2 regions of the Oceanobacillus sp. MO10714A genome follow, and region 2 is predicted to be linked to the other one. Evidence: riboswitches for the same ligand, from Rfam matches in the RefSeq annotation. Region 2 holds a riboswitch; the other holds the start of a gene.
The links. Region 2 has a riboswitch for glycine ahead of gcvT (glycine cleavage system aminomethyltransferase GcvT). Riboswitches for the same ligand answer to the same signal wherever they lie in the genome.

Region 1: another riboswitch for glycine. It lies ahead of SPD53_RS05095 (phosphoglycerate dehydrogenase); the one in region 2 lies ahead of gcvT (glycine cleavage system aminomethyltransferase GcvT).

Annotation. Positions count from the first base shown of each region.
Region 1 is NZ_JAXHDC010000004.1:64,744-74,613, reverse strand. It holds gene SPD53_RS05120 (DUF3231 family protein) at 1-760, shown strand, start outside; gene SPD53_RS05115 (hypothetical protein) at 798-1,268, shown strand; gene SPD53_RS05110 (DMT family transporter) at 2,312-2,626, opposite strand; gene SPD53_RS05105 (DMT family transporter) at 2,626-2,967, opposite strand; guanidine-I (ykkC/yxkD leader) riboswitch at 3,038-3,133, opposite strand; gene SPD53_RS05100 (protein adenylyltransferase SelO) at 3,281-4,741, shown strand; ZMP/ZTP riboswitch at 5,073-5,155, shown strand; glycine riboswitch at 5,252-5,327, shown strand; gene SPD53_RS05095 (phosphoglycerate dehydrogenase) at 5,455-6,654, shown strand; gene SPD53_RS05090 (multicopper oxidase family protein) at 6,824-8,368, opposite strand; gene SPD53_RS05085 (deoxynucleoside kinase) at 8,899-9,540, shown strand; gene SPD53_RS05080 (deoxynucleoside kinase) at 9,537-9,870, shown strand, end outside.
Region 2 is NZ_JAXHDC010000001.1:197,517-207,386, forward strand. It holds gene comGA (competence type IV pilus ATPase ComGA) at 1-409, opposite strand, end outside; gene SPD53_RS01065 (YqzE family protein) at 555-737, shown strand; gene SPD53_RS01070 (YqhG family protein) at 734-1,519, opposite strand; gene SPD53_RS01075 (DEAD/DEAH box helicase) at 1,521-3,173, opposite strand; glycine riboswitch at 3,311-3,404, shown strand; gene gcvT (glycine cleavage system aminomethyltransferase GcvT) at 3,598-4,719, shown strand; gene gcvPA (aminomethyl-transferring glycine dehydrogenase subunit GcvPA) at 4,732-6,081, shown strand; gene gcvPB (aminomethyl-transferring glycine dehydrogenase subunit GcvPB) at 6,074-7,543, shown strand; gene SPD53_RS01095 (rhodanese-like domain-containing protein) at 7,608-7,979, opposite strand; partial or broken gene SPD53_RS01100 (ribonucleotide reductase N-terminal alpha domain-containing protein) at 8,311-9,105, shown strand; partial or broken gene SPD53_RS01105 (vitamin B12-dependent ribonucleotide reductase) at 9,428-9,870, shown strand, end outside.

The DNA of each region.
Region 1 (9,870 bases), on a different contig from region 2:
TACCGACGGGCTTATGCTTGAATATATTGGGCATTTGACTAGGGTTGGATTAGTTGCGTACAGTGGTTTTATCACCACGAGTGCCAGGAAAGATATTAAAACTATTTTTAAGGAAGGAATCACGGGAGTATTGGAGTTGTATGATAGGGCAACGGATATTTCCGTAGATAAAGGTTTATTTGTGCGGCCTCCATATATTCCTTATCCAACAAAAGCAGACATGATTGACAGCAAGAAATATTTTAGTGGAATGAATCCATTCAGTAATAAGCGACCACTAAATGCAGTGGAAATATCTTATCTTCATATGAACGTACGGACGAATATGATTGGAGGGAAGCTTGCAATAAGCTTTGCGCAAGTCTCTGCCGTTGAGAAGGTGCAGAACTGGATGCTAAGAGGGAGAGATATTACGAAAAAACATATTGGAATCTTTGCTAAGATACTTTCCGACAATGATTTGCTAGCACCTCTTTCATCAGATGTTTCCATAACGGATTCAACGATTCCCCCTTTCTCGGAAAAGTTAGGGATGTTCTTGTTCGCAGAGTTGTGTGCGTTAGGAATTGGAAATTATGCAACGGCTGCTGGAGCAAGTCAGCGGCATGATCTTATCGTGAATTATGAACGTTTATCCCTTGAAGTAGCACAATATGCGAAAGATGGAGCAGAGATTATGATTGAAAACGGATGGTTGGAGCAACCTCCAGGTACAGTGGATAAAGAGAAGCTTGCGAAAAGCAAAAACAAACATAATTAATATGCTATCAAACGTTTAATCTGTAGGATGTGAAAGGATGAAGCAATCACCGCTTGAAAAAATATTTTGGAGTATTGCTCTGCCGGGTTTTGGACAATTGTTGAATGGGAAAATCGTGAAAGGTCTTATCTTCATTACAGCTGAATTCATGATTAATGTGAAATCAAATTTGAATCAGGTGATCATTTATAGTTTCCGAGGAGAGATGCAAACGGCCATTGCGGAGACGAATTATCTTTGGCTTATGTTCTATCCATGTGTATATATGTTTGCCATTTGGGATGCTTATCGGGATGCAGGAGGAGCGAGGTCTCCTTACTCTTTTCTCCCATTTGTTTTCAGCGCATACTTCGGAACAATTGGATTAATCTACTCCTCCACCTTGAGAATATTCGGTGCGTTAATTGGTCCTGTTTTCTTGCCGATTATATTCTTATGTATCGGAACCTTTGTTGGACTTGCTATTGTATCGATCATCAAGCAGATGAGGAAAGTGGCTGGGACATAACAACACGGGCGCTTGCGCCTTTGTGTGGATTTAACTCATTTTAGAATAGTTATGTCCTAGCCATTTCAGCTTTTTTTATGACTCAACTTTTGCACCCTGAAAATATTAAAGCAAATCATCCTAATTAAGCGCCCCTAACCGTTATTAATTAAAAAAGTCTTCTCAAAATGAATGAATGCTTTCATTCAACGTAAGTATCTTGCTGTCATTATTTTGGTGTCCTGATTACCGTTCAGTTGCCCGGTGGACGGATACTTTCCCAGTTAAGTAAGCTAATGATGCATATGGGAAAATAGGGATCGTTTGTTTTCTTATTAGAGCGAGGTAAGCGTCCTAATAGGAAAATAGTTCCCTATTGTTTTCCCATTAGAGTAAGCTGAGCATGCGAATGGGAAAATAACCCCCAGTAGTTTTCCCATTTAAGTAAGCTGAATATGCTGATGGGAAAATAAAACCCAGTTGTTTGCCCATTAGAGTAAGCTGAGCATGCGAATGGGAAAATAACCCCCAGTAGTTTTCCCATTAGAGTAAGCTGAGCATGCGAATGGGAAAATAACCCCCAGTAGTTTTCCCATTAAAGTAAGCTGAACATGCTGATGGGAGAATAACCCCCAGTAGTTTTCCCATTAGAGTAAGCTGAGCATGCGAATGGGAAAATAACCCCCAGTAGTTTTCCCGTTAAAGTAAGCTGAATATGCTGATGGGAGAATAACCCCAGGTTGTTTTCCCATTAAAGTAAGCTGAACATGCGAATGGGAAAATAACCCCCAGTAGTTTTCCCATTAAAGTAAGGTGAGCATGCGAATGGGAAAATAACCCCCAGTAGTTTTCCCATTAGAGTAAGGTGAGCCCCCTTAGCGCTTAGCCCGAGGCGGTCTAAGAACGCTCTTGTATGTGGCAACGTCTGCATGAGCACATTCTATGCGTCGAGGCTCACAGCCACTTAACGGAAAGTGAGAGGTGTCGGGACTGCGGACCTTTAGATAGCCAAGGAATACATAACTGTTTCAGACGGCAAATGTTGAGTTATGATTTATGAAGTTTTATGAAATCAGCTTCAAACCAACTGCAGCACCTAGTACCATACTAATAAAAACAATCCTTCTCCAGTCCTTGGATTCTCCGTATATTAACATACCTAAAATTGCTCCGCCGGAAGCGCCGATCCCTGTCCAAACTGCATAAGCTGTACTCATCGGAAGCGTCTCCATGGCATATGCAAGAAAAATAAAACTAGCCCCAAATCCAAGAATCAACAAAGCTAATGCTTTAAAGTTTCGGTCGATATGCAATTTATTGATCATAGCAACACCGAACATTTCAAATATACCTGCCAAAATTAACGAAGTCCATGCCATTAGGATTCACCGCCTTCCCTAACGTTATCCGGTGTCACTAATTTCAAACCAACGACACCTGCTAATAAAATAAGAATTAATATTACTTTCTCTAACCCGAATGGTTCTCCAAAGAATACTATCTCAGAAAAAACGGTTCCCGCTGTTCCTAAACCGACAAAAACCGCATAGACCGTACCAACCGGGAGTTTCCTTCCAGCCATAATCATTAAATAGAAGCTGATATAGATGGCGACAACCGTTCCAGCCCAAGTCCAAAAATCTTGTGCGTGTTTTAAACCAATCACCCAAAAAACTTCAAAGAAAGCAGCAATAATCACTTTCATCCATTCTTTATTCAATTGTATTGCACCTCCAAAATAAGAATTTCCGAAAAACAAAAAAGCCTGGGAGAAACTGTGAAAATACAGTATCTCCCAGGCTTTTATCCTTCCGTGGCACAGCAAAGCTGCGAGTTTTCTCTCGGTCTCAGACCAACAAAGTTGCGGAACCCTAGAAAACATTCAACTTATGCAATTACTTTTTACTATACAGGAGTAGGAGCGATTTTTCAAGAGAAGGGGATTTAATTATTGAGTCAAGTTTTCACATTGGAATAATCTAGTCCTTACCAAGTATACTAAAGGGTAATGACAAGCTATAAAAGGAGAGCTTATGACGAATTTATTTAATTTCAACTTGGAGAACACGTACGCGGAACTCCCTGAAACTTTTTATCAAAAATTGAGGCCGAACCCGGTGGCGAATCCTCAACTTGTTTTTTATAATGAGGAACTTGGAAAAGCACTTGGTCTCAATAATGAAGAAATGCAAAGTGATGAAGCAATCGCTATTTATGGGGGAAATGCTCTCCCGCCAAATGCGATACCGCTAGCTCAAAGTTATGCCGGTCACCAATTCGGTCATTTCACGATGCTCGGTGATGGACGTGCGGTACTGCTTGGGGAACAAGTGACACCTGACTCCAAACGCTTCGATATCCAGCTGAAGGGTGCAGGGAGGACAGCCTATTCCCGTGGTGGTGATGGCCGGGCTGCACTTGGGCCAATGATTAGGGAGTACATGGTTAGTGAAGCGATGCATGGCTTAAATATCCCTACTACAAGGGGCCTTGCTGTAGTGACGACAGGGGAAGGGATTCGCCGGGAGACGATACTCCCGGGTGCGATTTTGACGAGGGTGGCTTCCAGTCATATTCGGGTAGGTACATTTCAATTTGCAGCCCACTTCTGTGAAATAGATGAACTTGTGCAACTTACTGATTATACAATTGAGCGGCATGATCCAGAAGTAAAACATGCGGAAAATCCGTACCTCGCTTTTTTGAGAAACGTGTTGGATCGGCAGGCGCAATTAGTCGCGAAATGGCAGCTCGTCGGGTTTATTCATGGCGTGATGAATACCGATAATATGACGATCAGCGGTGAAACAATTGATTATGGTCCATGTGCTTTCATGGATGCGTATCATCAGGATATTGTATTCAGTTCGATTGATGTGAATGGGCGTTATGCCTACCGGAATCAGCCGAGCATTGCCGCATGGAATCTGGCGCGCTTTGCAGAGACACTGCTTCCTTTACTCGGAAGGAGCAAGGAAGAACCCTTGAAATATGCGCAAGAAGCTATTTCAGAATTTGGTCCTTTATATAAGAAATATTGGCTGGAAGGGATGCGACAGAAACTCGGGATATTTGGTGAAAGAGAAGGGGATGAAGCCCTCATTGAAGAATTGCTCACGTTGATGCAACATTATCATGCCGATTATACGAATACGTTCTTAGCGTTAACTTATGGCAAAGAAGAAGATTTTCCGCTTGGACGTATGGATGAATTTAAAAAGTGGAAAATCAAATGGCAGGAAAGGATCAAAATACAAAGCGAGACGCAGGAAGCAAGCAACAAGCTTATGTATGAGCATAATCCAGCATTGATTCCGAGAAATAAGTGGGTAGAGGACGCCATCGAAGCGGCTGTTCAAAAGGAAGATTATACGCCAGCAGAAGAATTAATTCATCTCTTGAAAAATCCCTTTGCCCATACAGATGAACAGAAGGAATTTGCGAAAAGAAATTATGACACCGGAACTTCTTATCAAACATTTTGCGGGACGTAAAAAAGAGAAAGAAACGTAATAATGAAGCGCGTTTCTTTCTCTTTTTTATCACATTCTCCTTACAACGCATAATTTCTTCTTCCATCCATAAAAGGAGTCCCATTAGACTATCGCTTTAGCTGCTTCCATTGCTGATAAGCTTCCTTTAAACGAATCTGGTTCGATAATAATATTCAAAAAGTCCACCCTTTCGAAACAACTACAATAATGTGAATACATTATATAAGAGACGGTCTATAATGGGAAAGACCATTATTGAAAAACTTTAAAAAATCCCTGTTTATCCATTGAAAAAATAATTTAATTCTGATAAGATAACATCAACAATTGAAACGTTATGTGTAACTGGCGAAACGCGGAGACCACCGCGGGGGAGCACATAATGAAATCATGTCGATCGCCTGGGCAGAGGTAAGGGATTTTTAACTCCTTGCCTTTTTATGTTTAAGGAGGCGACTTGAATGAATAGAATATTCAAAAGCGACGAATGTTATGGGTGACACTATAACGGGAGCGGCTTCTGGAGAGAATGCATATGCATCGCCGAAGGGTTCAAAATCTCAGGCAAAAGGACAGAAGAACAACAAAGGTTTATTTGTTGTTTTCTAGATCTTTCTGAGATTGGGGTTTTTTCCAGTCTCTTTTTATGTTTCTAGGCTGCGTTGTGGAGATTAGAAAGAAAAGTAAGAGTAAAAAGGAGAAAGAGTAGAGAGATGACAACAATAACTTTAGACAAAACAAAAAGAATTAAAACGTTGAATCATATTGCTGAGGTAGGCCTCGCAATATTTAATGAAGAAGATTACACGATTGATAATGAAGCAAATGATCCGGATGCAATTGTTGTCCGGAGTTATCCGATGCACAACATGGCATTCGGTGGAAATTTAAAAGCTATCGCACGTGCTGGCGCGGGTGTGAATAATATTCCCGTTGATACTTGTTCCAATCAAGGTATTGTTGTATTCAATACTCCTGGGGCAAATGCGAATGCCGTAAAAGAACTCGTGCTTACTTCTATTATGGCATCCTCTCGTAACCTGTTTAACGGAGTCGATTGGGTGAAAGATTTAAAAGGCAAAGGGGAAGAAGTACCGCAGCTCGTTGAACAAGGGAAAAAGCAATTTGTCGGACGTGAGGCGAAAGGGAAGAAGCTAGGCGTCATTGGACTTGGTGCAATTGGAGCGATGGTTGCTAATGATGCACTGAATCTTGATATGGATGTTATTGGGTTTGACCCGTATATTTCTGTTGATACGGCTTGGGAACTATCCCGGAATATTAAGCGTGCGATGTCTCTTGGAGATGTATTTGAACAGGCGGATTTTATCACAATTCATGTTCCCCTTACAAATGAGACAGCAGGTATGCTAAATAGGGAAGCTTTTGAACAGATGAAGCCAGGCGTCCATATTCTGAACTTCTCGCGTGGCGGGCTTGTCGATGAAGATGCGCTTGAAGTGGCTCTGGAGAAGGGCCGTGTCGGTAAATACATTACTGATTTCCCTAATGATCGCTTACTTCATATGGAAAATGCGATAACATTACCCCATCTTGGTGCGTCAACGATTGAATCAGAGGAAAATTGTGCACGAATGGCAACTCGCCAGGTGAGAGATTTCCTAGAGACAGGTAATATTAAAAACGCGGTGAACTTCCCGAATGCGTTTCTTCCTTATACAGGAAAGCGCCGGGTTACGGTTTTCCATCATAATGTACCGAATATGCTCGGCCAAATTAGTGCGATTATTTCTAAAAGGGGTCTAAATATTGCGGCAATGATTAACAAAAGCCGTGGTGACTTGGCATATACGATGATTGATATTGACGAGAAAGTGAACGGGGACGTCATTCCAGGAATGGAAGCCGAAATTAATACAATCGAGGATGTAATCCGAATTCGCACAATCTAATCCAAATGGGACAGAGGCTCTGTCCCATTTTTTCGTTGTAAAGGAAAATTTTAAACAAGATGTTGTGAGAGATTCTAGCGCTTATGTCCGTTCTGACTCTTATCAATCAAAATCAATATGGAAAGCATGAAAACCAGCTGGAATGTGTTAGTTTTTCCAGCCGGTTTCATTATTTTTTGTCCTTTCTTTCATCTGTAATTACGCGATACGGGCGCATCATGTCATAATCTTCATGTTCGAGGATGTGGCAATGCCAGACGTATTCACCGGTATAGGGACCGAAATTTGCAATCACGCGGGTCATCGTTCCAGCGGGTACTTCAATTGTATCTTTCCAACTGCGATTATTCGCAAGAGGAGCTTGTGGTGCTCCTGTAAACAAAAGGGTCCCATCTTCATTGAATCGTTCAAGATCAAAGGTCTGATGATCCAGCACTTGAAATTGAATAAGATGAATATGGATTGGATGGGAGAAGTTGGTTGTGTTTATGAATGCCCAAATCTCTGTCGAATCTAACTGTGGATTTTCCGTAACTGGATCATGCCATTTCAGATTATTTAAAAGCAGTAAAGGACGATCATATTCATCAGTGGAACCAACTAGTTTTAAATAACGGACCGTCTTAATTTCATCTTGTTTTAAGGAAGGGACATAGGAAAGGTTAACAGGTAAATTACTCGTATCTTTACTTTTTAGCTTTTCTGTAACCCGGAATTGCATAATTTCTCCCATTCCGTCAGCTGGATCAGCACCTGGTCCAAGATTATTTTTTAGTATAATCGTTTGGCCTTCTAATTCCGAAAAATCGATGATGACATCGATACGCTCGGCAGGCTGCAGCCCGATTTCTTCCATTTCGACGCGTTTTCTAAGCAGCCCGCCATCTGAGCCGATTTGATGTAAAACCTCTCCATTATCAAGCGACAGCCGGTAACCTCTCGTGTTGGAGCCATTTAAAATACGGAAACGGTATTTCCGAGGTTCTACTTCCAAATATGGCCAAATTTTTCCGTTTACAACAATTGTATCTCCTAAAAATGCTGGCACAATGGAAGGGTTCGGTAAATTGGGATCAGCGTCATTTGGTTGCGCTGGGTAGGATAAGGAGCCGTCTGGATGGAAGCTCCGATCGACAATCATTAATGGAATTTCGTAGTCACCACTTGGGAGGTTTAGGGATGCTTCATGTTTATCCCGTAAAATGTACATTCCGGCAAGCCCGGCATATACATTGAGCCTTGTCAGTCCCATTGCATGATCGTGATACCAAAGTAAGCTGCTGCGCTGATGGTTTGGATAATGAAACGTCCGTTGTGTAAATGTTGGCCCTGTAACTTGGAAATTTCTTGTATACCAAGCATCAGGATGCCCATCGCTTTCTGGCTTTGTTTCCATCCCGTGTAAATGGACAACTGTACGGACGGTAGGGAGTTTATCCAAATCATGGATGGAAGTATCAACGGGCAGGATATGTCTGTTCGGCAGCTCATTATGCCATGTTACAGATACCGGTTCATCACGGAATGCTTCAATCAGCGGTCCAGGAAATTGCCTATTATATCCCCATAATGTGGTTCGCGGCAAGTCACGGTGTAATTTGGCCCGGAATTCTTCCATCGTTATATCGTAATGTGCACCATTCCTTGTTTTTTTACTTGGTTGAAGTGTGTTTAAAAGCGGTAGAGGATCCACAAATTTTTCCAGTCGTTGCATTCTTTCACCTCAAATCTTCCTTATAACTAAACTCTCGCTCCTGAAAAAATCAATCTTACCAGGGATTTATAGTCGATGATGTGTATAGTTAGGCATGGTATTGCAACAAAAGGCATTCTCCTTAAATAAACTGTGGGCCTAAATGAAAGTTTCACTTACGCTGAATGGAAGTTCTTTCAATTTTTTTAAGATGTATCCTGTGTTTCAGGTTACGAAAGTTGAGCTTATAATAGTAAATGCAGTAATTTTTAATTGGGAAAGGCGAATGTACTATATAGCTATGAAAGTAGCCGCGACTATCGAGTGTAACAGGCTGGATGTATTGATGTATCATGCTTCAGGGTTTTAGAAACACATTAATACGAAGTGGAAAGATCTAACATCCGGTAGTAGCTCGATTCGTTCAACTATACCATTTAGTGGGGAATAAAAAGTTCCTCTTATTAAATGAAGTTTCACTTTAATGGTGATGGTTGGAACATATGAAGTATGATAAAATATGAAGGATCTAATTTGAAGGAGGAATAATAATGACGAAGGTACCTTTTCTTGCAGTTGAAGGTCCAATTGGTATTGGTAAGACTTCACTTGCAAAAAAGATCGCCAGTCATTTTGAATTTCATTTGTTGAAAGAGATTGTAAGTGAGAATCCTTTTCTTGACAAATTTTATGAAGATATAAATGAGTGGAGTTTTCAAACAGAAATGTTTTTCCTGTGTAATCGATATAAACAGTTAGAAGATATAGATAAGGACTATTTGAAGCATGGTCATCCGGTCGTGGCGGACTATCATATGGCGAAAAATATGATATTCGCAAAACGGACTTTAGATGAAGGTCAGTTTGATAAATACAGGCAGATTTATGAGATTTTAACGAAGGACATGCCGCAACCTAATCTTGTCATTTATATAACCGGTAGTCTCGATACGATTATGGAACGAATTAGGAAGCGGGGAAGAAAAATCGAGAAAAATATTGAATCGGAGTACTTACAGCAACTGTCGCTGGATTATAAACAATTCATGAACGACTTTGAAAAAGAAAATCCCGATATCCCGCTAATTCGGATTAACGGGGATGAGATGGATTTCATGCAAAATCAGGATCATCTGGAAAAAATTTTAAACATAGTTAACGAACAGCTGACAATTAAAGGAGCAAGCAAATGAATTGGAGAGAGAAATACGGTATACCGAATGATGCAGTAATTACGATTGCCGGTACAGTAGGTGTTGGGAAATCGACGATGACTACAGCTTTGGCGGAGGCACTCGATTTTAAAACATCTTTTGAAAAAGTGGATCATAATCCATATCTGGAAAGCTTTTATAAGGATTTTGAGCGTTGGAGTTTCCATTTACAAATTTATTTCCTGGCGGAGCGTTTTAAGGAACAAAAGAAAATATTTGAATACGGTGGCGGTTTTGTTCAAGATCGCTCGATTTATGAAGATACTGGAATTTTTGCGAGAATGCATTACGAAAAAGGAACAATGTCAC
Region 2 (9,870 bases):
TTAAAAATAAGCCTGAACGTGCACTCGCTAATTCTTTAAGTTTATTCAATTGGTAAGGGAATAGAAATAATTCATCGAGTGGAAGGGAATCTTCTTGTGGTAAAATCCTAATCGCCAAACTTTCCGAAACGAGGAGCGGTAAGGTTGACAATCTTAATGTATGTTTACCGAGGTTCGGGAAAATATTGGCAATACTGCCGTCTTGGGGCTTTTTTGATTCTCCTATATCCATACCTGCCGTGAATTTAAAAAAGGTGAGTAAAAGCTCATATTGATTCGTTGGGATCGTACGAAAAAGTTTTCGTTTGCCTTGGATACGGAAATGGATGTTCGTTTCTTTTTGTGCGGGCAAGAAATGAAGGTCTGTAGCATGTTGCTTGATTGCTTGTTGCATTATCTGTTTAACCAAAGGTAATGCCGGGTTCAACTAGTCGTCACCTCCTTTAAATTATATGATTCGACATGTAATAAGATATTCCTGCTTTATTTTTTGTTTTTTTGTATAAATATAATTTAGTCGTAAAAGCTATTAAAAAAATAGGAGGAGGTACAAAATGTCGACTAATAATTATTTGAAATTTATAACAGAGGAAATAGTTAAATACATGAACAGCCCGCGGGAGGAGCGGAAGGAAAGGAGGAAAACCGACAAGCAAGAAGAATCCGTTGTGTTGAATCGCTGGTTCGGAATCCTTCCTTTCTCATTTAAATTGTTTATAAAAGGAAGGCGGGCTTAAACTTCGGGAAATTGTTGGAGCAGGTAGATTAATCCTCCGCTTGTTACATCAATTGCTATCTCTGGAGTATACCGATTATGAATTTCTTCCAATTCCTTCTTAACAATATCATTCTCCAAATCGTCTTTATAAAATTGTTTTAAGAGGGCGATTTCTTCATTCCGTGTTTCAATCGCTTCATTGATCCACTCTTTCGGTTGGTTTTCAACATAATGTTGGATGATTTTTTCAATCCGTTTATAACCGCTTGCGAGCGTAATAATTGGCGAGATCGTATAACAAAAATTAGATATTTGCTGTTTCAAATTGAGTTTAATTAATTCATCCATCATATTTACAATAACTTTTCCGGTAACAAGTTGAATTCCTAATGAAATAATCTCTTCCTTCTTTTGTCTGCCTCGATAACTTACTTTAAAGTTCGCGAGTAACCATGGGTAAAGAGGTGTATTTTTATCGGTATTCACTTCTTGGAAGAGCAATGTATACTTTTCGTGATGTGTGACATGGTTGAATATCTGTTGCAGCCTGGGACTGCCTATATCAATCCATTCCCCTTGTTGATCTCGTTTTTCCGGGTTCGTAATGAGTGTGAGCGTCATTGGTACTCCTTTTTGCCCAAGGCTTTGCATATAATGCCAATAGAATGGACGATTCATTAATACTTTATCCAATTCCTCTGTTAACTCTACTTGTAAGACACCATTTTCTTTATTCAAAAGCTTACATTGATATGCACTGAAAAAGTCGATCATAAATTGTTCGATGTTTACGATTGCCATTTTATTCACCTACACTTTTTTCATTCATGTCATCAGCCAATTTATGGACGATGGATGCTAAGTTCTCAAGTTTAATCTCTGCTTCTCCTAATGAGTCGGACTCTCTGTAAATGGTCTCTATTTCCTGTTCCATATCTTGAATATTCAAATCAGAGAGAATTGCATCAAGCTCGCCGATCACGTTTTCAAATAGTCTTATCTTCTCATATAGTACATTTAAAATATGTTCCTCAATCGTTTGCTTAACAGCAAGATTGTATACCTTCACATCATTTTCCTGACCAAACCGATGGATTCGACCAATCCGTTGTTCAATTTTCATTGGATTCCATGGTAAATCATAGTTAATCATATGGTGGCAAAACTGCAGGTTGATACCCTCAGCTCCTGCTTCGGTAGCAATTAATACTTGTGCTTTTCCTTTAAAAAGCTGTAGCATCCAATCTTTCTTACTACGGTTAAAGCCGCCCCGAAATGGTACAGAACTAATCCCGTGCTGCTGCAGAATCCATTGTAAATACAATTGGGTTGCCCGGTATTCCGTGAAGATAATTACTTTTTCATTGCCAATTTGTTCAATTAATTCAACTGTTTTTAATGCTTTTGAATGGGCTGGCAATTCATTGATTTTTTGAATGATGGAATGGATTTCTTCATCTGGGGTGTTTGTTTCTTGTAATTTCTGAAGTGACAGAAAACAAGCCTCTCTAGAAGAACAGATCTCTCGCAGTAATGTAATCTTTGTAAATATATCTTGCCCTCGTTGCATATTATTTAACTGTTGATAGACTTCTGTTTCTTCCTTTGTAAAATCAACGAGAATGGTTTCGATAACCCGGTTCGATGGTTTTAAATTTGTATTTTCCCTCGTATTACGGATCATGACCCGTTCAATAAGTTGTTTCAGATAGGCGTCAGCTTCTTGTTTTCCCTTATTTCCGGAATATTTCTCTTTAAACGAGGCAACATCTCCTAGATGACCCGGTTTTAAAATCGAAATAAGGTTGAATATCTCCATTAAATCATTTTGAATTGGCGTAGCAGTCAACAGCAGGCAATACTTCTTTTTAATCTGCCGTACAAATTGATAATTTTTCGTCTGATGGTTTTTAAGTTTATGCGCCTCATCAATTAAAACGAAGTCATACTCATTTGCTAGAATCACTTCTTGGTGTGGAGTTCGTTTAGCAGTATCAAGGGAAGAAACTAGAATAGTATTGCCTTCCCAGTTATGATGTTTCCGGTGACTGACAGCAGGTATATAGAATTTCGTATTCAATTCATTCACCCATTGGTTCACAAGGGAGGCAGGAACAAGGATTAATGCATTTTTAACGAGACCCCGCAACATATATTCTTTTAAAATCAACCCTGCTTCAATAGTTTTTCCTAAACCAACCTCATCAGCAAGTATAACCCTGCCATTCATTTTTTCGATTGCTTCTAGAGCTGTTTCCAGCTGATGGTCAAGAAAAGACATATGCGGTAAAAAATCCAAACTTCTTAACCCGTGAAAAGAAGGGACGATCCTTGCCTGTTCTGCCTGATAGGCGAGCGAAAACAACTGAAAGGAACTAAACGGGCCATCACTGTCAAGCCGTTCCTCTAATTCTTTTATAAAAGTCTGATTACGATTCAAATGTACCAAATCCATATGTTACACCCCGAGTATCTAAATAAAATTTGGATTTCACTATACCTTTTTTAAATATTATGGTATATTCAATGCAAAGGTAGAGGATTTCTTATGATAGACTTAGTTTTACCATTATAAAAAAATATATGCTGTGGATGAAGATAAGGGGAGAGCTTACATGATCTTAATGTAACGCCGAAGGAGCAAGCTTAAGACGAATCTCTCAGGCAAAAAGACTCTTATCGGACACAACTCTGGAGAGCGTTTACATATCGTAAACCACCCAAGAAGCAAGTAGGAACGGAAGGGAAACCTGGCATGTTCTTACGCAACTTTCTGGTAGAAGGACAGAGATTTCTTACACATAAGGAAATCTCTGTCTTTTTATATTGTTAATGTCAGAATATAAAATCTTTTATTGACTTCAGAGGGAGTGATGGAGATGGAACCATTAAAACGTACGCCGATTTTTTCGGAGTATGAAAAGTATGGGGCGAAAACGATTGATTTTGGAGGTTGGGATTTACCTGTACAGTTTTCGGGGATTAAAGAAGAACATAACGCAACTAGAACAAGCGCAGGCCTATTTGATGTGTCCCATATGGGAGAAATTATTGTAAAAGGAAGTAAGGCGGTAGCATTTCTTCAAACGATGACGACGAATGACATAAGTAAGCTGGAACCGAAGAAAGCACAATACACATTTCTTTGTAACGAGAACGGTGGAGTAGTTGATGATTTACTCATCTACATGCTAGGAGAGGACCATTACATGCTCGTCGTTAACGCTGCTAATACTGAAAAAGATTTAAAGTGGTTAAAGAAACATAATAATTATGCATCAAATGAAGTTGCGATTGTTGATGAATCGGAACGATATAGTCTTCTAGCCATTCAGGGACCGAAAGCAGAAGCTATTTTACAAGAACTTACCGACACAAACCTAGCTGCAATTAAAGCCTTTCGATTTGAAATGCATGTTGCAATTCATGGGATTGAACAAGGGACGATAGTCTCCCGTTCAGGTTATACGGGTGAAGATGGTTTTGAAATTTATGTTGCGCCTGAAGAGGCAGGAAAGCTTTGGAATCTTATCTTAGAGACTGGGAAAGAAGCAGGAATTGTACCAGCTGGTCTCGGGGCTCGAGATACACTGCGCTTTGAAGCAAACTTGCCGTTATATGGGCAGGAACTTTCCGAAACAATTACGCCTATTGAAGCAGGTTTGACTTTTGCGGTTAAAGTTGCTAAAGAAGCTAATTTCATTGGGAAGGATGTCTTAAAAGAACAGGTTGAAAATGGACCGAAAAGAAAAATTGTCGGTCTAGAAATGATAGACAAAGGGATCCCGAGAACCGATTATGAAGTTCTATCTGAAGACGGAGAAAAAGTAATCGGACATATCACGACAGGAACACAATCACCGACTTTAAAGAAAAATATTGGCCGTGCATTACTTGACACGGATTATACAGAAATTGGAACAGAACTGTTGATTCAAGTAAGGAAACGGCAACTGAAAGCGAAAGTAGTACCTACACCATTTTATAAAAGAGATAATTAGGAGGGATTGGAGATGGGATTTCGCTATTTACCAATGACGGAATCAGATAAATTAGAAATGCTTGATGTAATCGGTATTGATTCAACAGATGAACTGTTTTCGGACATTCCAGAGGAAATTCGTTTCAAAGGGGAACTGAACGTAAAGCCTACTAAAAATGAATATGAACTAATGAAAGAATTAACTGCCATGTCCAATAAAAACGTAAATCTAAAGGATTATACGTCTTATTTGGGAGCAGGGGTCTATGATCATTATATACCTTCTGTTGTAGACCATGTCATCAGTCGTTCCGAGTTTTATACTGCATATACACCATACCAGCCGGAGATATCCCAAGGGGAACTGCAAGCGATTTTTGAGTTTCAGACAATGATTGCTGAATTAACCGGCCAACCGATTGCCAATTCCTCTATGTATGATGGTGCGACAGCGTTAGGTGAAGCAGTTAATTTAACTGCCGCCCATACAAAAAGAAAAAAAGTACTCGTTTCAAACGCAATTCATCCTGAATCACGGGAAGTAGTGAAGACATATGCTACCGGCCAACATGTGGAGGTTGTTGAGATAGATCATAAAGATGGTTTAACGGATCTAGAAGCACTTGAAAGAGAACTCGATGATGATGTAGCTGGTGTCGTCATCCAATATCCGAACTTCTTTGGTCAAGTAGAGCCTTTAGCAAAGGTACGTGAATTGCTCAATTCCAATAAAAAAGCAATGATGGTCGTTTCTAGTAATCCACTTGCGCTCGGATACTTGACACCACCTGGTGAATTCGGAGCAGATATCGTCGTCGGGGATACGCAAGTGTTTGGCATACCAGCCCAGTTTGGCGGCCCGCATTGTGGATATTTTGCAACGACGAAAAAGTTAATGCGAAAAATTCCAGGACGTCTTGTCGGACAGACAACAGACGAAGATGGTGTCCGTGGATTTGTACTTACACTTCAGGCAAGGGAGCAGCATATCCGAAGGGATAAAGCAACGTCAAATATTTGCTCGAACCAAGCACTGAATGCGCTAGCTAGTTCGGTTGCAATGAGTTCAATTGGAAAGCATGGTTTGAAGAAAATGGCAAAACTAAATATGAAAAAAGCTCGCTATGCCAAGCAACAATTCGCTGAGATAGGAATTCCTGTCTTATTTGATCAACCATTCTTTAACGAGTTTGTCATCCAGCTGAACAAAACGGTAAGCGAAGTGAACGAGGCATTACTTACCAAAGGGATTGTCGGCGGATATGATTTGGGACGAGATTACCCAGAATTAGAAAATTGTATGTTGGTTGCCGTAACGGAAATCCGTTCCAAAGAAGAGATTGATCAATTGATTAAGGAAGTGAGGGATATCAATGGCTAAGAATGAATTTCCATTAATCTTTGAACGCAGTAAAAAGGAGCGAACAAGTTATAGCTTACCGGATCTTGATGTACCAGATATCGATTTGGATGCGGAATTTGAAACGCCGTATGTCCGGAAGACTGCTCCGGAATTACCTGAAGTAAGTGAACTCGAAATTATGCGGCATTATACAGGATTATCGAATCGGAACTATGGAGTGGATTCCGGGTTTTATCCGCTTGGTTCATGTACCATGAAATATAACCCGAAAATTAATGAAGATGTAGCGCGGCTCCCGGGATTTACCCATATCCACCCATATCAAGATCCGAAAACCGTACAAGGTGCACTTGAAATGATGTATGATTTGCAAACCTCACTTAAAGAAATTACTGGAATGCATGAAGTATCTTTACAATCGGCAGCTGGAGCACAGGGCGAATGGGCCGCGTTAATGATGATTCGTGCTTTCCATGAGGCGAATGGGGAGCATCACCGGACAAAGGTCATCGTTCCGGATTCCGCTCACGGGACAAATCCAGCATCTGCTGCAGTGGCAGGCTTTGATGCTATAACAGTGAAATCCAATGAAGACGGTCTTGTTGATATTGAAGATTTAAAGCGGGTTGTAGATGAAAATACAGCTGCTTTAATGCTTACGAATCCGAACACACTTGGTCTCTTTGAAAAAGAAATTATGGAGATGGCCGAGATTGTTCATGGTGTCGGTGGGAAGCTTTACTATGATGGTGCAAACCTAAACGCAATTATGGGTTATACAAGACCTGGAGATATGGGCTTTGATGCTGTTCATTTGAATCTCCATAAAACATTTACAGGCCCTCATGGTGGCGGTGGACCAGGTTCAGGACCAATTGGGGTATCAGAAGAGCTTGCACCATTTTTACCTAAGCCATTAATTGTGAAAGAGAATGATGAATATAAATTAGAACATGACCGTCCGCAGTCCATCGGCCGTATTAAGGCATATTATGGAAACTTTGGAATCAATTTGCGTGCCTATACTTATATTCGTACAATGGGTGCAGAAGGATTAAAGAAAGTTAGTGAATACGCGGTTTTAAATGCGAACTACATGATGCGCAGATTAGAGCAGATATATGATTTACCTTATAAGCAACATTGTATGCATGAGTTTGTTCTATCTGGGAAAAAACAGAAAAAACTCGGTGTCCGTACACTCGATATTGCAAAGCGTCTGCTAGACTTCAACTATCATCCGCCAACAATCTATTTTCCATTAATTGTTGAGGAAGGGATGATGATTGAACCGACGGAAACAGAGTCTAAAGAGACGCTGGATGGTTTCATCGATGCTATGATAAATATTGCAAAAGAAGCAGAAGAAGATCCTGAAATCGTTCAAGAAGCACCACATCACACAATTGTAAAGCGAATGGACGAAACGACCGCAGCAAGAAAACCAATTCTTCGTTACACACGTGAAGACAATTCATAATGGATAGGGAAAATAAAAAAGCCGACAGACTATGAGTAAAAAAGTCTGTCGGCTTCTCTCTTACCTATTTTGCTTTTATTTTTCCAGTCCAGTTTTTGAATCCGCCTTTTAATTGGTAGAGTTCCTTATAACCTTGTTTGTGTAGAATTTGGGCAGCGCGACCTGAACGGCTGCTTTTTTGACAATATAAATAAACTGGCTTGTCCTTTCTGATTTCTACTAGACGCTGTTTCAGTTGTGTTACTGGGATATTCCGTGCCCCGAGGATATGACCAGCATCATATTCTTGTGGCTCACGTACATCGATTAATTGGGCTTTTCGGTAGCCCTCAATCCACTGATCCTGATTGAGTACATTCAAAATCATTTTCTGTCTGTAATACCGGAATATCGAAAAAACAAGCAATGCAACTAAAACAATTAATAAAACTGACATATTTTTTCCCCCGTCTTTCTCATATCTCAACTCATATTATAAAATACTTTTAACCGCTTTAAAAGCATTTCGAATAGCCGGTCCTTTTTTATAAAAAAATAATTTATATAAAAGTCGATACTAAGGTCAATACCTGTAAGCTTTTCGGTATTTTTCCGCAGGTTTGTGTAAACTTATTCTCTTGACAAAAACTCACATATATTGTTTAATACACAATATATAGTGTGTTCACTCGTTAATTGATACCATATATTGTTTTAAATATTATAAAACGTGGTACTACATAATTATAACACATTACACATAAAAAGATGAATAAAGGAGTGGTTTCGTGTCGACGATATTAGAAAAAGTGAATGGAATTGATGTTGTTTCATTGAATAAGGATATTGAATTATTTGATGTAGTACATCCGATTACTAGTGATATGAAGCTCACACATAGTGGAGTCTCACGCTTAGTTATGCTCGACAGATACGCTTTTAAAGATACAGGAAAAGCTACATTAAAAACTGGTGATTTTGTTGTTTTAACAGTGAAATCCGATCCTAAATTCCCAGCTAGAGGGTTAGGATTTGTACAAGCAATCAATTGGGAGAAAAATGAAGCAGATATTAAAGTTCTGGATGAATTTGTATCTACCCTCGATAACGAAGTAGAGATGGAAACAGGTATTATCACGCGTTCGCTTGATGTAATTGATAAACCGCTTGAAGTCTTTTATGAGCAAATCGCTAAACGAAATGCGACCGGCTTAGCAGTAGTGGAGGAAACGGAAGAAAAACGTAAAGAATCATTTGAAATGTTTTATAAGGAACTAGCTGATCTTAATTTCGTGCCAGCAGGACGTGTGTTATACGGTGCAGGTGCAAATACGGATGTAACATACTTTAATTGCTATGTGATGCCATATGTAAAAGATTCCCGGGAAGGTATTTCCGATCACCGGAAGCAAGTAATGGAAATCATGTCCCGTGGTGGAGGAGTAGGGACAAATGGTTCAACACTTCGTCCGAGAAACACATTGGCACGCGGAGTAAACGGAAAGTCATCCGGATCCGTATCCTGGCTTGACGATATTGCCAAACTGACTCATTTAGTAGAACAAGGCGGATCGAGACGTGGTAAATCTGCTTAAGTGCCTCGTCTATAAATAAACCTCGTGAATTGCTGGAAACTCTTTTTATGACTTGCTGGCTACAACGTAACTGGAAACGGTAAGCGTGAATGCTTGAAAACAGCAAGTGGTTAAAGACAATCAGCAGCCAAGCACCTGTTCGAATGGTGAAGGTTCAACGACCATCGAAAGCACACTTAAATGTGGAAGCGAGTAGAGTAGGAGTCAAGTGACTCCGAAGTGCGAGGACATTCGAAAGGGAATGTAAGATATGGTCTGAACTTCAGGGTGACCTGGAGAGTTGATGTAACGGATCAACGCAACATAATTGGCGCAAATGATTATGCTTGTGGATTCTCACCCGGATATTATTGAGTTCATCATCTCAAAAATGCAGAATCCGCGTATTTTAAGATATTTAATCGAAAATACGGAAGATGAACAAATCAAAACGCTGGCAAGAGAAAAACTGAACTTCACTCCACTTACAGAGACGGAGATTGATTTATATACAAGTGTACAAAACTATAAAGGTTTCCCAGGCCTTGGAGGATTTACAGAGGCCTCCATGCGTGAGGCTGGGCAGAAGTTAAGAGATGGCGGTTCCTATAGTGTTCATAATCCAGATTTCCTAACAGGAGCTAATATTTCCGTATGTATTACAAAAGAATTCATGGAAGCTGTAGAAAATGACGAAATGTATGAACTGCGCTTCCCGGATGTGGAAAATTATACACCGGAAGAAATGAAAGCATATAACGAAAAGTGGCATGA